4 regions of the Bacillus sp. JZ109 genome follow, and region 2 is predicted to be linked to each of the others. Evidence: riboswitches for the same ligand, from Rfam matches in the RefSeq annotation. Region 2 holds a riboswitch; each other region holds the start of a gene.
What was found. Region 2 has a riboswitch for thiamine pyrophosphate ahead of thiC (phosphomethylpyrimidine synthase ThiC). Riboswitches for the same ligand answer to the same signal wherever they lie in the genome.
Positions count from the first base shown of each region.

Region 1 (3,750 bases), 440 kb from region 2:
GAGCACGATCGTTCTCTCAATCCAAGGCGCCCATTCATCAAGCTGGTGCTCAATGACGAGGAGGCTGAAACCTTTTTCCCGCTGAAGATCCTTCATCAGATGAACGAACTCCCGCGCTGAGAAAGGGTCTAAAAGAGAGGTCGGCTCATCTAAAATAATAAGCTCAGGCTCCATCGCCAAAATACAGGCGAGAGCCACTTTCTGCTTTTGTCCTCCTGAAAGGGTTGAGATCATTTTTTCTTTTAAATGGATAATGCGTAATTTTTCTAATACGGCGTTGATTTTCTCTGTCATTTCTTCTTTTGGAATTTGCAGATTTTCCAGCCCGAACGCTATTTCGTCCTCCACCGTCAGCATGCAGAACTGCTGATCAGGATCCTGAAAAACGACCCCGGCATGCTGAGCAATCGTTTCGGAGGTTTCAGCATCTGTGACCGGCTTTTGAAATAGAAATACATGTCCGGACTGAATGCCGTCGCAAGCCTCCGGATATAGACCGTTTAAACAAAGGGCGAGCGAGCTTTTGCCGCATCCGCTCGGTCCTAATAATAAAACACATTCTCCTTTTTGAAGCTCAAACGAAATGTCTTGAAAAACCGGTTTCTCGTCTTCTTCATAAGAGAAGCTGAGCTGCTCAACCGTCAGAAGCTCATCAAAGGCTTGCATGTTCTGACGCCCGCTTCCGTTTCTTTTTCAGTTCCTTTCCGAGTGCCATTCCGTTTAACACACCTGTATAAGCGAGAGAGTCGCTGACAGCTTTTCCGAGAAGCCCCGCCAAAAGCGCGCCGGAAATGAGGCGGATCACAAGCATAATGAGCAGATAACCTGGTGAATAGGCTGCATAGCCAGAAACAAAGAGATCATAGATAAAGCTGGCTACTGAAGATCCCATACCGGCCAGCATAAGGACAGGGAGAGAGTATGCTTTCCAGCGTGTTGCAAGAAATACAGCCTCAGCCCCGAGTCCTTGAACAATGCCAATGACGATGACCATCGGGCCAGACGGATTTCCCAGCAGGCACTCAACGAGAGCGGCAATGATTTCAGAAACGAGCGCCGCACCCGGTTTTCGAATCATGTACGCGGCGATCACAGAAACGATAAACCAAATGCCGTAAATCGGTTCATAGGCGATTGGCCCAAACATACCTGCAAGCACGTTTCCGAAATGTGTAAATAATAAATAAACAACGGCAAATACGATACTGATAACGGACATGATGACAATTTCTTTAACTTTCCAGCTTTTCATTTTATCCCTGCTTTCTGTTTTTTCTTGATGGACTGTTAGCCGAAAGATTCACAGTCATGGTGATATGGTTTGTTTGCTGCTCGGCCATGCGGAAAACGGATTCCAATGTGCTGAATACGTCATGCGCATCCCCGTCAAGCTCGCTCGCGTAATGGACACCCTGTACGAAAGTGCCTTGGGCTTTTGCAATGTCGACAGCCTTCATAATCAATCCCATATAATCCGGCTCGTTCATTGGATAAAGGGCAAATTGGCACGGCGCTTCCGCCTTCAAGCCTCGGACAGCATCTTCATTGACACGCTTATCGCCTTTGGAAAGATATGTATCCCCCTGTGTGTCACCCGGGCATCCAATGGAAAACGTGCCGTTCATGACGATGTGTTTTTCGCTGTTTGCTGCATGAAGGTAAATGGCTTTTGCAGCATCGAATACATGATCAATCGATCCGCGTAACACCGTGCTGATATGGTCGGTTTTCGTCCAAACCTTGGATGTATCTGTTTTTTTCAGCGCAGACTTGATCACACTGATAAAATCATCCGTCATCGGATATAAAGAGAAGCGAAAACCGGCGATTTTGCTTGTACCGCAAATATGCTCCATTTCTCCGACCTCCTGTTTTTTTGGTAAAATAAAAAACTGCATATCCTAAGGGAATATGCAGTCATAGATCGATTAAGCGCACAAAAAAATACACCATTCGGTCAACCTGCACTTCCCCACGCTGGTATTATCCAGATCGGGTCATAAGGGATCAAAGCGCGTTTCTTTCGCGCTTTATCTCAGCCAAAACAGCACCCCTAGTGCTTTCCGTATACAATTTTTTATTTTGACATCATAATAGATGATAAGAATCATTTTGTAAACAACGAAATCATTTTTTTCATATAGGGACAGGAGAGGATGATCAAATTTGGAAAAAGGAAACATATTAATTGTGGAAGATGAAGAAAAAATCGCCAGGGTTCTTCAGCTTGAATTGGAATATGAAGGATACAGCGTCACCATCAAACACAATGGCACAGAAGGTCTTGATGCGGCAGCGGAAGGCGGGTATTCCTTGGTGCTTCTTGATGTTATGCTTCCGGGGCTTAGCGGACTGGAAGTGCTGCGCCGCTTGAGAAAAACGGATTCGCAGACACCGGTCATATTATTAACGGCGCGAGACAGTATTCCTGATAAGGTAACAGGTCTGGACATCGGTGCAAATGACTATGTCACCAAGCCGTTTGAAATCGAGGAATTGCTTGCGAGAATCAGGGCGGCGCTGCGACAAAATGGAACAAAAACTGAAGATATCGGCACCTTTCTTACATATGACGATTTGCGGGTGAACGAAAAAACCCGTGAAGTGAGACGCGGAGACAAAGAGGTGGAATTAACGCCGCGGGAATTTGATCTGCTCGTCTATATGCTAAAGCATCCGCAGCAAGTGCTGACACGGGAGCAAATTCTAAGCTCAGTATGGGGATTTGATTATATCGGTGATACAAATGTCGTGGACGTCTACATAAGATACATCAGAAAAAAACTGGACTATCCTTACGAAAAACAGCTGATCCATACGATTCGCGGGGTCGGCTATGCCATTAAGGGGTAAACGATGAAGCTGAAGACCAAGATTCATCTATACACTTCGATATCACTGTTGATTTTATTAATTTTGGTTCATACCGCAGTCTATCTCATTTTTTCGTCTGCGCTGACATCAAAGGATGCGGCCCGGCTTGCTGATGAGACGGATAACATTGCCGAAGCGCTGCGTGCCGCTGAAACAGAAGGAGTGGCTTTGCAGGATATGCTGCAGGCCTATCTTCCGGCAAATGGCATGGTGCGTGTAGTGAATGGTGATCAAAAAGCCGTTATGACGATCACAAAAGAAAAAGCCTATAAAGATTTTCCTCTCTCTTTTCATAGCGGCGAAACGGCAGATGTGAGGAAACATGACGGCAAGCTGTTTGCCGAGGCTGCTGTTCCGGTGATTTGGACCGATGGACAAGTCGTGTCTCTTCAGCTGGTTGAAAGATTGGAGAACACAGAAGAGAGTCTGTTTCTGCTGAAAATCATCTTAATCGCTGCAAGTGCTGCTGTCTGCATTGCTTCTTTTTTTGCAGGCAGCTTGCTAGCCCGCCGAATCATCAATCCGATCAGACGATTAATGATCACAATGAAAGACATACAGCGAGACAAAGAATTTAAAACGATTTCTTTAGAAGGACAGTCCAACGATGAATTGTATCAAATGGGGCTGACATTTAATGAAATGGCAATGATGCTGAAGGAGCACTATGATAAACAGCAGCAATTTGTTCAAGATGCTTCACACGAATTGAAAACCCCGCTCACTATTATAGAAAGCTACAGCAGCCTGATGAAGCGGTGGGGTGCAAAAAAGCCGGAGGTGCTTGAGGAGTCGATAGAAGCCATTCACTCAGAAGCGGTGCATATGAAAAAACTGACCAATCAGCTTTTGGCGCTGGCCAAAAGCCATCAAGGA
Region 1 covers NZ_CP096388.1:2,686,958-2,690,707, reverse strand. Annotated here, with positions in the region: gene M1D94_RS14125 (ABC transporter ATP-binding protein) at 1-666, opposite strand, end outside; gene M1D94_RS14120 (ECF transporter S component) at 653-1,252, opposite strand; gene thiU (HMP/thiamine ABC transporter substrate-binding protein ThiU) at 1,254-1,856, opposite strand; TPP riboswitch at 1,953-2,065, opposite strand; gene ykoG (two-component system response regulator YkoG) at 2,167-2,853, shown strand; gene ykoH (two-component system sensor histidine kinase YkoH) at 2,857-3,750, shown strand, end outside.
Region 1: another riboswitch for thiamine pyrophosphate. It lies ahead of thiU (HMP/thiamine ABC transporter substrate-binding protein ThiU); the one in region 2 lies ahead of thiC (phosphomethylpyrimidine synthase ThiC).

Region 2 (3,750 bases):
AGGAGGAAAAAAGATTCGTTTGATTCATACTTTTTTCCTATTATTCGTCTCGGCCTAGGGACAGACTAAGAATAATATTGAAAATAAAGGAGTGGATGGAAGTGAATAAAGAAAGTTTGGTTGCAGATGAATTACACAGAATGTTTTTGGCTGGTGAGCTGCAAATCACAGTAGAGGAGGATATAAACAATATTTCCGAAAGGCTGAGAAACGGCGATCTCAGTTTAGACCGATTAAGCGGTGAAGACGCGTTTATAAAAGAAACGGTAAACGAGGCTTTAAGAAGAGTGGAGCAATAAAAAAGAGACGGCATCTCATCTTTGAGATCCCGTCTCTTTTTGTGGTTTTTGCTACAAGATAAAAGTGAATCGATTTGAAATTGCTCACCCGAGCCACCCCTTTTCTAACAGAAAATCTGACAGTTCATCATGGAGATACACAGCTGTATCTAATTGATCATGCAATGCTCTTCTGATGTGGGGATTTTCGGCTTCTGTTATTGCGACAGTGTATTTGTTAATGCTGGTTTTTATTGTTGTTAACAAATCAAGAATATCTTTGGGACAAAGACTTTGTTCAATGGGAAACCACCTCCTTTGTTTTTTTAGCAGCTCCTGATAAGAAAGTATTTGGCTTTGTTTCTTGCTTCTATACAAAATGCTATAATAAGCAACAAATTTTGTTGGGGGATGTGATGATGAAGCAGATTATAGCGATGGGGGGCGGGGGTTTTTCGATTGAGCCGGATAATTTGTCCCTCGATCAATATATCCTCAATCAAAACGAGAGCAGCCTCGTATTTGTTTTTTGCCGACGGCGAGCGGAGATTCCCAAAACTATATTCAGCGGTTTTATCATGCATTTCAAACACTGGATTGTGTGCCGTCTCACTTATCTTTGTTTAAGCCGCCATCAACAGATGTAGCTTCTTTTGTTATGGAAATGGACGTGATTTATGTTGGCGGGGGAAATACGCGGAATTTACTTGTGTTATGGAAAGAGTGGGGGCTTGACCAGATTCTCAGGGAAGCATGGAAGAACGGTGTGGTTTTGGCTGGATTAAGTGCCGGTGCGATCTGCTGGTTTGAAGAAGGGGTGACGGATTCAGCCGGACCGCTGACAAGTTTGAAAAGTTTAGGTTTTTTGCAAGGGAGCTTTTGTCCCCATTATGACGGGGAAAAGGATCGGAGACCGGCATACCACCAGCTGATATCTAACAAGTTCTTATGCAGTGGCTATGCAGCGGATGATGGGGCTGCTCTCCATTTCATAAATGATCAGCTGTTTCAGACTGTGAGTTCAAGGTCGGAAGGAAAGGCATATCGGGTGATGATGGCTGAACATGAAATAGCTGAAATTCCGTTGCCGGTCAAATATTTAGGGTGAAATTGGCTGAATATTATCTATATTCCTCTTTTTTTCAGATTGATTTTATGATAAGATGAGTGCGAAATCAATAGTTACTGGGGGTGCCCGCTTTCGGGCTGAGAGAGAAGGTAAGCTTCTTAACCCTTTGGACCTGATCTGGTTCGTACCAGCGTGGGGAAGTAGAGGAATTGTTTTTGTTATTGTCTTGCTGGGCAATAATATGTTTCTTTCTGACTGTAACCGGGTTCATTTATATGAATCCGGTTTTTTGTGCTGGTTATGGGCTTGATTTTGTCCTTTCAAACGTAGAGAGGGGAAGGAAAAGTAATGCAAAACAATTCAGTGCAGCAAGCCAACATTTCCATTATGTCAAGTTTTTCAGGCAGCAAGAAGGTATACGTGGAGGGTTCTTCTTCGGACATCCAAGTGCCGATGAGGGAGATCCTATTGAGTCCGACGACGGGATCGTTCGGCGAAGAGGAAAACGCGCCTGTGCGTGTCTATGATACAAGCGGACCGTATACGGACCCTGAAGTAACCATTAATATTCAAGAAGGATTAAAGCCGCTCCGCCAAAAATGGATCACAGAGCGCGGTGACGTGGAAGAGTATGAAGGTCGGGCTATAAAACCAGAAGATAACGGTTATAAAAAAGCAAATCCAAACGTAAGCTACCCAGGATTAAAGCGGAAACCGCTGAGGGCGAAGGCAGGTCAAAATGTCACACAAATGCACTATGCAAAAAAGGGGATCATTACACCTGAGATGGAATTTATCGCCATTCGTGAGCATGTGTCTCCTGAATTCGTCAGAGACGAGGTAGCCAGCGGCCGGGCGATTATTCCTTCAAACATTAATCACCCTGAAAGTGAGCCAATGATTATCGGCCGGAATTTTCATGTGAAGATTAATGCGAATATCGGGAATTCAGCGGTTACGTCATCCATTGAAGAAGAAGTGGAAAAAATGACGTGGGCCATCCGCTGGGGAGCGGATACGATGATGGATCTCTCTACCGGAAAAGATATTCATACGACGCGTGAATGGATTATCCGCAATTGCCCCGTGCCTGTGGGAACTGTTCCGATTTATCAGGCGCTTGAAAAAGTAAACGGCGTAGCGGAGGATTTAACGTGGGAGATTTATCGTGATACGCTAATCGAGCAGGCAGAGCAGGGAGTGGATTATTTTACGATTCACGCGGGTGTTTTGCTTAGGTATGTACCGCTGACTGCCAAACGGACAACTGGTATTGTGTCACGCGGGGGAGCGATTATGGCGCAGTGGTGTCTGGCTCATCATCAAGAAAGCTTTTTATACACACATTTTGAAGAAATATGTGAGATTATGAAAATGTATGATATTGCTTTCTCACTTGGGGATGGTTTGCGTCCCGGATCAATTGCTGATGCCAATGACGAAGCGCAGTTTGCTGAATTAGAGACGCTTGGAGAGCTGACGCAAATTGCCTGGAAGCATGATGTTCAGGTGATGATTGAGGGTCCTGGACATGTTCCGATGCATAAAATCAAAGAGAACGTCGATAAACAAATGGACATTTGTAAAGAAGCGCCTTTTTACACATTGGGGCCGTTGACAACGGATATTGCGCCGGGATATGACCATATTACTTCAGCGATCGGAGCGGCGATGATCGGTTGGTATGGGACAGCAATGCTTTGTTATGTAACGCCGAAGGAGCATTTGGGGCTGCCAAACCGTGATGATGTTCGTGAAGGAGTCATTACATATAAGATCGCTGCGCACGCTGCGGACCTTGCAAAAGGGCATCCCGGAGCGCAAATCCGGGATGATGCGTTATCGAAAGCCCGTTTTGAATTCCGCTGGCGGGATCAGTTTAATTTATCTCTTGATCCGGAGAGAGCCCTTGAATACCATGATGAAACCCTGCCTGCTGAAGGAGCAAAAACCGCTCACTTTTGTTCCATGTGCGGTCCGAAATTTTGCAGCATGAGAATTTCACAGGATATTCGGGATTATGCGAAGAAAAACGATCTCAGTGAAGCAGAAGCCATAAATAAAGGATTAAAAGAAAAAGCAAAAGAGTTTGTCGATACGGGAAGCAATTTATATCAATAAATAAGATGAAGATGGAGAATGCTCCATCTTCATTTTTTAGAAAAACAGAGAGCGTCGAAGCGGAGGAATACTCTGTTCAAAGCGGAAAACATTTTCTGGATCATATTTCGTTTTGACACGGCGGAGTCGTTCAACGTTTTCGCCGTAATATGTTCTTGGCCAGTTTCTGATTTTGATATCTGGCCAATTTACGTAGTCTCCCATCGTTTAACTCGAAAGTCCGGATCATCCCGTGTCACGATACGTCCGGTCAATTTTGTCTTTTCCACACACCCACATCTC
Region 2 covers NZ_CP096388.1:3,125,249-3,128,998, reverse strand. Annotated here, with positions in the region: gene M1D94_RS16515 (hypothetical protein) at 96-299, shown strand; gene M1D94_RS16510 (spore coat protein) at 384-656, opposite strand; partial or broken gene M1D94_RS16505 (Type 1 glutamine amidotransferase-like domain-containing protein) at 698-1,386, shown strand; TPP riboswitch at 1,456-1,563, shown strand; gene thiC (phosphomethylpyrimidine synthase ThiC) at 1,696-3,468, shown strand; partial or broken gene M1D94_RS16495 (BBE domain-containing protein) at 3,505-3,675, opposite strand.

Region 3 (3,750 bases), 650 kb from region 2:
GTGATATGTATTCATGATGATCCAACCTTTCGACAAACATTTAAAAAAGCGGAATTTCCCACTTATTTTACCACATCTTACTGCATACGTTGAGCGCCGATTTGCATATTTCTAAATGAAATGTGCCGGAAGAATCGAGACTTCCGGCATTTGCCAATCTGCGGCAGACAAGCAGGTTTATGCATGTGGTTCACTTAATCGGACCAAGATTACATCTTCCCCGATTTTTACTATATTTCGCCATGGAATGACCAATTCCTCTTCTTTTCCAAAAAATCCGAGAACTTTCCCATTTCCTCCTAGTATGATCGCCTGAATTTTACCAGTGGTCACATTGATATCAATATCACCAATACTCCCCAGCTTTTTTCCGTTTGAGACATTGACGACATCCTTTACCTGAAATTCTGAAATGCTGATCATTCCATCACGTCCTTTTTCCGTCCTTTTGTTCAAGTATATGAACGGGCAGGCTGAACCTTGTCAGCAAGAAGAAATTTTCATGTCATTGCTCTTTTTTCCGGCTGCACCAGCTGATGATAAAATCGAGTATAATTTTTGTATACTCTACTAGCTGCTCAATCGATACCTTCTCGTTCACAGAGTGTGCATTGTGCAGATCTCCAGGACCGTATATTACGCATGGAATACCGGCATCATACAGCCATCCGCCATCTGTAACTGATTGAGAAACGTCAATAATTGGACACTCCCGTTTCACTTTCTGATGAGAGGCAGTTAGCGCTAAGACGCCTGGGTGGCCAGGGTCAACTTCCAATGCCGGAAAAATTTCTCCTCTGTCTTCTATCATAGATGAGCCTCCCCACTTGAATACAGGGCGGTTTTCCCTAAGCCAAATATCACTGTCACTCAGCCGATTGACGTAATCTTCTATTTCCGCTGCCACTTGGTCATGGGTTTCATTTGGATAAAAATGGACAGTGATCCACAGCCGGCATTCGTCCGCTATAAAAGCCGCATGTCTGCCGCCTTCTATAACAGCCGGGTTAATTGTATTTGTTCCAGGTTTAAAGCCGGGATAACTTTTCATAATAGACCAGTGGCGCTCAAGTTCACCGAGCCCCGCAATGATTTTCGCCATTTTTTCAATTGCGCTTGCTCCGAATGTTCCTCCGCCTGCGTGAATCATATTCCGTCTCGTTCCATCGTGAAATGTTTGACTGCTTTTGATTTCGATCCAGCCTGTAATAACACCGCCTTGGCCTTGAATATGCATATCGCTCGTATCAGCGACAATTGCAAAATCAGCGTGGTAGCCCCTCTTGCAGCATTCAAGCGTGCCGGCTTCTCCAACTTCCTCCCCGATAACCGATTGCAGAATCAGATCACCGGGAAGCTCAATGCCGGCTTCACGAATTAATTTGACAGCAAACAACACACACGCCATTCCGCCCTTCATATCGGAAGCGCCTCGACCGATTAAGAGACCGTTTTTTTCAATTGGATGAAATGGATCATGCTCCCATTCTTCATCCTCTTTTACCTCTGCCACATCTACGTGGCCATTGATAATCAGGCTATAATAATCTGCTGAATCTGTTCCTTTTAGCTTCCCTACAACATTGGGATCTCCAGGGTACACATCCCATTTGTCGATCGAGAATCCCAATTCATTTAAATATCCCGCAATCCATGACTGAATGCCCTCTGTATTTCTTGCAGGCGGAGCAGGTGTTTGATAAGAAATCAGCGTTTTCGCAAGCTGAATAAGCTCCTCCTTATGTTCTTCCACTTTTTTTTGCAAAGAGTCTATTTGTTGATCCAATGTAAATCCGCTCCTATTCTTTAAAATCAAAAAAGCCGTTTCAAATGTGATGAAACGGCTTAATAAAAACAAACGGAGTCCGATGTACTCCGCTTTTCACCGCTTCCCTCCGCTGGCATGATCCAGATCAGGTCAAAAGGGTTGAGACAAAGTCTCTCTCAGCTTCGCAAAGCACCCCTAGGATGAATATATATATATTTGTCAGGCATTCGTTATCGGCTCAGCTCTAGTTAAAAACGGCCGATCCTGATTCCATAATACATGGATTGGCGTATCAAAAAAAGCGGAAAGTATTTGATCAGTAAGCATTTCCTTTATTTCTCCGGATCCAAAGACCTCTCCCTGTTTTAATAAAAGGGCTTTATCAAAGACAGGCAAAATTTCTTCAGCATGATGAGTCACATAAAGGATAGATGGTGCATTTTCTTTGTTTGCAATGTATGTAATCGTATCTAACAACTTTTCCCGGGCAATAAAATCCAGTCCTGTGACTGGTTCATCCAGTATCAGCAACTCTGGATCGGCCATTAGTGCTCTAGCAATCAACGCTCTTTGTTTTTCCCCTTGAGAAAGGGTTTCATAGCGGCGATCGGCATATTCAATTGCTCCCAAGTCCTCTAACAAACCAATCGCTTTTTCCCTGGTTTTCTTACTTGGCGTTTCATATAACCCAATCGAAGCGTAAGCTCCGCTCAAAGCAATTTCAAAGGCTGAATCTCCCGGATACAATTTTTGCTGAAGAGCTGCTGAGACGAGGCCAATTTTACGTCTGAGCTTTTCCCCAAGCTCTGTTTTGCCAAATTCATGGCCAAGCACCTGCATCTCGCCTGATGTTGGAAAATAATAAGAGCAAAGCATATTTAACAGCGCTGTCTTCCCGGCGCCATTTAGGCCGTAAAGCACCCAATTTTCCTTTTCTTCCACCTTCCAATGAATATCTCTCAGTATCCATTTCCCATTCCGTTTTAGTGAGACATTGTCAAGCTGCAAAATCATCGTGGTCCTCCTCTTTATTGCCTTTTATAATTGTTTTAATTTTCATAAAACTTTGTACGAACTAGGATACCTTACTTTTCCCAAAACGTAAACCATCCGTAATCAATAGAAAAGCCTTTAAAACAACATCGTTTTAAAGGCTTTTCATTATTGATGAATATTTTTATTCATTTGTTTGATAGCCGCTTTTTCAAGTCTGGACACCTGCGCTTGAGAAATTCCGATTTCCTCGGCGACTTCCATTTGGGTTTTCCCTTGGAAGAATCGCTTTCTCAAAATCATTTTTTCCCTATCGTTCAGCCTTCTCATGCCCTCTTTTAAAGCCAGCTCTTCAATCCATTGTGAATCTGTATTACGCTCATCACTGATTTGGTCCATCACATAGATCGGGTCTCCGCCGTCGTTATAGATCGGTTCAAATAGAGAAACCGGATCCTGGATGGCATCAAGCGCAAATACAATTTCCTCATGCGGTACTTCAAGAACTTTTGCGATGTCTTCTGCAGTCGGCTCCTTGCTTGTCTCACTGATTAACCGCTCTCTTACCTGAAGCGCCTTGTAAGCGATGTCCCGGAGTGATCTTGAGACACGGATCGGGTTATTATCACGTAAATACCTGCGGATCTCTCCGATAATCATAGGTACAGCGTATGTTGAAAACTTAACATTGTGGCTTAGGTCAAAATTATCAATGGATTTCATTAGTCCGATGCAGCCGACTTGAAATAAGTCATCAACATACTCCCCTCTGTTATTAAATCGTTGAATGACACTTAAGACAAGACGCAAGTTCCCGTTTACAAGCTTTTCTCTTGCTGAATCATCGCCTTCATCCTGCAGCTGCCTAAACAGCTTTCTCATCTCTTCATTCTTGAGTACTGGTAATTTGGAGGTATCCACCCCGCAGATTTCGACTTTATTTCTCGACACTTTTTTCCCTCCCTACAGGAGCTGCTGTACAACGTTAA
Region 3 covers NZ_CP096388.1:2,472,974-2,476,723, forward strand. Annotated here, with positions in the region: gene pgeF (peptidoglycan editing factor PgeF) at 1-15, opposite strand, end outside; gene M1D94_RS13010 (YlmC/YmxH family sporulation protein) at 178-423, opposite strand; gene ylmB (N-formyl-4-amino-5-aminomethyl-2-methylpyrimidine deformylase) at 506-1,786, opposite strand; TPP riboswitch at 1,874-1,975, opposite strand; gene M1D94_RS13020 (ABC transporter ATP-binding protein) at 1,988-2,782, opposite strand; gene sigG (RNA polymerase sporulation sigma factor SigG) at 2,930-3,712, opposite strand.
Region 3: another riboswitch for thiamine pyrophosphate. It lies ahead of ylmB (N-formyl-4-amino-5-aminomethyl-2-methylpyrimidine deformylase); the one in region 2 lies ahead of thiC (phosphomethylpyrimidine synthase ThiC).

Region 4 (3,750 bases), 2.0 Mb from region 2:
AGGATGTCAAGACCTGGTAAGGTTCTTCGCGTTGCTTCGAATTAAACCACATGCTCCACCGCTTGTGCGGGCCCCCGTCAATTCCTTTGAGTTTCAGTCTTGCGACCGTACTCCCCAGGCGGAGTGCTTAATGCGTTAGCTGCAGCACTAAGGGGCGGAAACCCCCTAACACTTAGCACTCATCGTTTACGGCGTGGACTACCAGGGTATCTAATCCTGTTCGCTCCCCACGCTTTCGCTCCTCAGCGTCAGTTACAGACCAGAGAGTCGCCTTCGCCACTGGTGTTCCTCCACATCTCTACGCATTTCACCGCTACACGTGGAATTCCACTCTCCTCTTCTGCACTCAAGTTCCCCAGTTTCCAATGACCCTCCCCGGTTGAGCCGGGGGCTTTCACATCAGACTTAAGAAACCGCCTGCGAGCCCTTTACGCCCAATAATTCCGGACAACGCTTGCCACCTACGTATTACCGCGGCTGCTGGCACGTAGTTAGCCGTGGCTTTCTGGTTAGGTACCGTCAAGGTACCGCCCTATTTGAACGGTACTTGTTCTTCCCTAACAACAGAGCTTTACGATCCGAAAACCTTCATCACTCACGCGGCGTTGCTCCGTCAGACTTTCGTCCATTGCGGAAGATTCCCTACTGCTGCCTCCCGTAGGAGTCTGGGCCGTGTCTCAGTCCCAGTGTGGCCGATCACCCTCTCAGGTCGGCTACGCATCGTTGCCTTGGTGAGCCATTACCTCACCAACTAGCTAATGCGCCGCGGGTCCATCTGTAAGTGGTAGCCGAAGCCACCTTTTATGTTTGAACCATGCGGTTCAAACAACCATCCGGTATTAGCCCCGGTTTCCCGGAGTTATCCCAGTCTTACAGGCAGGTTACCCACGTGTTACTCACCCGTCCGCCGCTAACATCAGGGAGCAAGCTCCCATCTGTCCGCTCGACTTGCATGTATTAGGCACGCCGCCAGCGTTCGTCCTGAGCCAGGATCAAACTCTCCGATAAATGGATCACAGATTAAGTTCACCGCTTCCTGCGGCGACACCTGTGTGACCTGCGTCGTGCAGGCCCTAGTTTGACTGACTACGCACATCGCTGTGCGATTTATAAAAATGAATTAACAGGTACGTTTTGTCTTGTTTAGTTTTCAAAGATCATTTCGTTACTTCTCAATGAAGCAGCTTTACTAATATAACATTCAGCTTCTTTTTTGTCAACAACTTTTTTCAAGTTGTTTTGAAGCATCTAGTTTGTGTCCGCTGTGCATCAGCGACGTTTAATAATATAACACCTGTATTTATTTATTGCAATAGTTTTTTTAAAAAATCTATAAAACAAATAAACTATAATCCTCGCCATGATTTCTAAAGCGTGTGTATCATATTACTTTCTTAAAAGAACATATACATCAGTCATGTGATCTTGTTGTTTTTTTCGTTTTCTTGTATAGTAGAAACGAACTAAATACTGATGACCACAAGGGGAGCATTAAAGCTGAGAGTGAGCGGTTTCGTTCTGACCCTTTGAACCTGTTAGTTAACGCTGGCGTAGGGATGTGGCAAAGTCAAATGAATTGCAGATCGTAAAGCAGTGCGTGGAACTTTTCTCATCCTTCCGCGTGCTGCTTTTTTGTTGTCCTTTTGGTTGTCTGTCAATGGAAGGAGATAGATATGAATCAATCTAAGCAACTAGTTCGCCTTATTGAAATTGCCATTATGACAGCGGCAGCCGTTATTTTAGACATTGTCTCAGGAATGTTTCTTAGCATGCCTCAAGGAGGCTCGGTCTCCATCATGATGATTCCGATCTTTTTAATTTCGTTTCGCTGGGGTGTCAAAGCAGGTCTTACTACAGGTTTGTTGACAGGTCTAGTACAAATAGCAATCGGAAACTTGTTTGCTCAACATCCTGTACAGCTATTGTTAGATTACATTGTCGCTTTCGCAGCAATCGGCATAAGCGGCTGTTTCGCTTCTTCAGTCCGTAAAGCCGCTGTATCAAAAACAAAAGGGAAATTGATTGTTTCAGTGGTCAGCGCAGTTTTTATCGGCAGTTTGCTGCGCTATGCCGCGCATGTCATTTCAGGAGCTGTGTTTTTCGGCAGCTTTGCTCCAAAAGGAACACCGGTATGGATTTATTCTTTAACTTATAATGCGACTTACATGGTACCTTCATTCATTATTTGTGCAATTGTCCTATGTTTATTATTTATGACAGCACCCCGTCTGCTTAAAAGTGACAAAGCGTAAAAGTAACAATCCCCCAGCGAATTCCGCTGGGGGATTGTTCGTTATCTGTTAAGAAGTGTTTTTAAAGCTGAAAGATCCGGCCAGCCAAGACCTACTTCTTTCAACCTTACTCCGGCAATTTCAAAGTTGTCCTCCGCTACTCTTTCAGGTGAATAGGCCTGATAAAATATAATCGAGGGATTCTGCTCAATAACCCAAACAAACATACTTGAAAAGCCATGTTGAAGCAAATACTCCGCTCCTTTTGCTAAGAGCGCCCTGCCTGCACCTTGCCGCTGGCGCTCTTCCAGAAGATAAATAGCGTATAACTCGCCGTCATAGCCTTCTTGTTCAGAGCGAATAGGTCCAAATGAAGCAAAGCCGAATACTGAACCCATTTCGTCCTGAGCAACAAATACTCCTTTTAACGAGCGACTTTTCCATTTGTCTTCAAATTCCTTATAGTTCAGGCTGTTTAAATAATCAATCGGGATAGTTTCGTGGTATGTTGTCCTCCAGCTGTCTACATGCACTTTTGCAATGTCCTTTATATCCTCTAACTTCGCTTCACGTACAGTTACCATACGGTTCTGCCCTTTCCTTACTCTGATTTTTGGATCGTTTTGGCTTCTTTGATTTCATTTGTTAATTCATTAATGCTTTGTTTTACGTTTCCTTTTCCTGAAAAGTTCTCAAGCATTTCTTTTACATCAATTCCTGAGGATGCTTTTAAACTTTCTTGCAAACTTGACATTAAGTTCGTCGCATAGCTGGTTACTTTGTTTGCTCCGCTTGATTCACCGCTTCCTCCTGTATCGACAACGGTGATTTTATCAATATTTGAAAGAGGTGCCGCTGCTTGTTTCGCGTATTCCGGAAGCATTTTGACAATCATATCGAAAATCGCCGCCTGCCCGTACTGTTCAAAAGCAGCCGCAATTTTCTCTTTTGCTTCCGCTTCTGCAAGACCTTTCAGGCGGATAACCTCTGCCTCTGTCTCTCCTTTCGCTTTTTCCGCTTCTGCTTTTGCTAGCCCGTCAATTCTTACTTTTTCCGCCTCAGCCTTTGCCATTGCTTCTATACTGTACTTCTTGGCATCGGCTTCCGCGAGCTGTTTGGCTTTCTCAGCTGCTGCGGACTGCTCAACAGAATAACGGTCTGCATCGGCTTTTTTCTTTACCTCTGAGTCGTATTGACGTTCACGGCGAAGAATTTCTTTTTCTTCTAGTTCTATTTGTTTTTGGCGTTCGATAATTTTAACCTGCATTTCCTGCTCTGTGACTTGCTGGCGCGCTCTGGCAGTCTCTAAATCATATGCTTGGTCGGCATTCGCTTTTGCCGTATCTTGTTCTCTGCGAAATTCAGCCATTTTGAGCTGATTGAGTTTTTCAGCTTCAGCGATTTCCGTCGCCCGTTCAAGTTCTGATTTTTTTGCGTCTTTATCGGCTTCTGCCCGCTTAATTCGGGTTTCTTTATCAGCCTCTGCTGTTGCGATATCAGCATCGCGTTTTACTTGGGC
Region 4 covers NZ_CP096388.1:1,060,278-1,064,027, reverse strand. Annotated here, with positions in the region: rRNA gene M1D94_RS05385 (16S ribosomal RNA) at 1-1,008, opposite strand, end outside; TPP riboswitch at 1,473-1,574, shown strand; gene thiT (energy-coupled thiamine transporter ThiT) at 1,674-2,252, shown strand; gene M1D94_RS05375 (GNAT family N-acetyltransferase) at 2,294-2,815, opposite strand; gene floT (flotillin lipid rafts scaffold protein FloT) at 2,833-3,750, opposite strand, start outside.
Region 4: another riboswitch for thiamine pyrophosphate. It lies ahead of thiT (energy-coupled thiamine transporter ThiT); the one in region 2 lies ahead of thiC (phosphomethylpyrimidine synthase ThiC).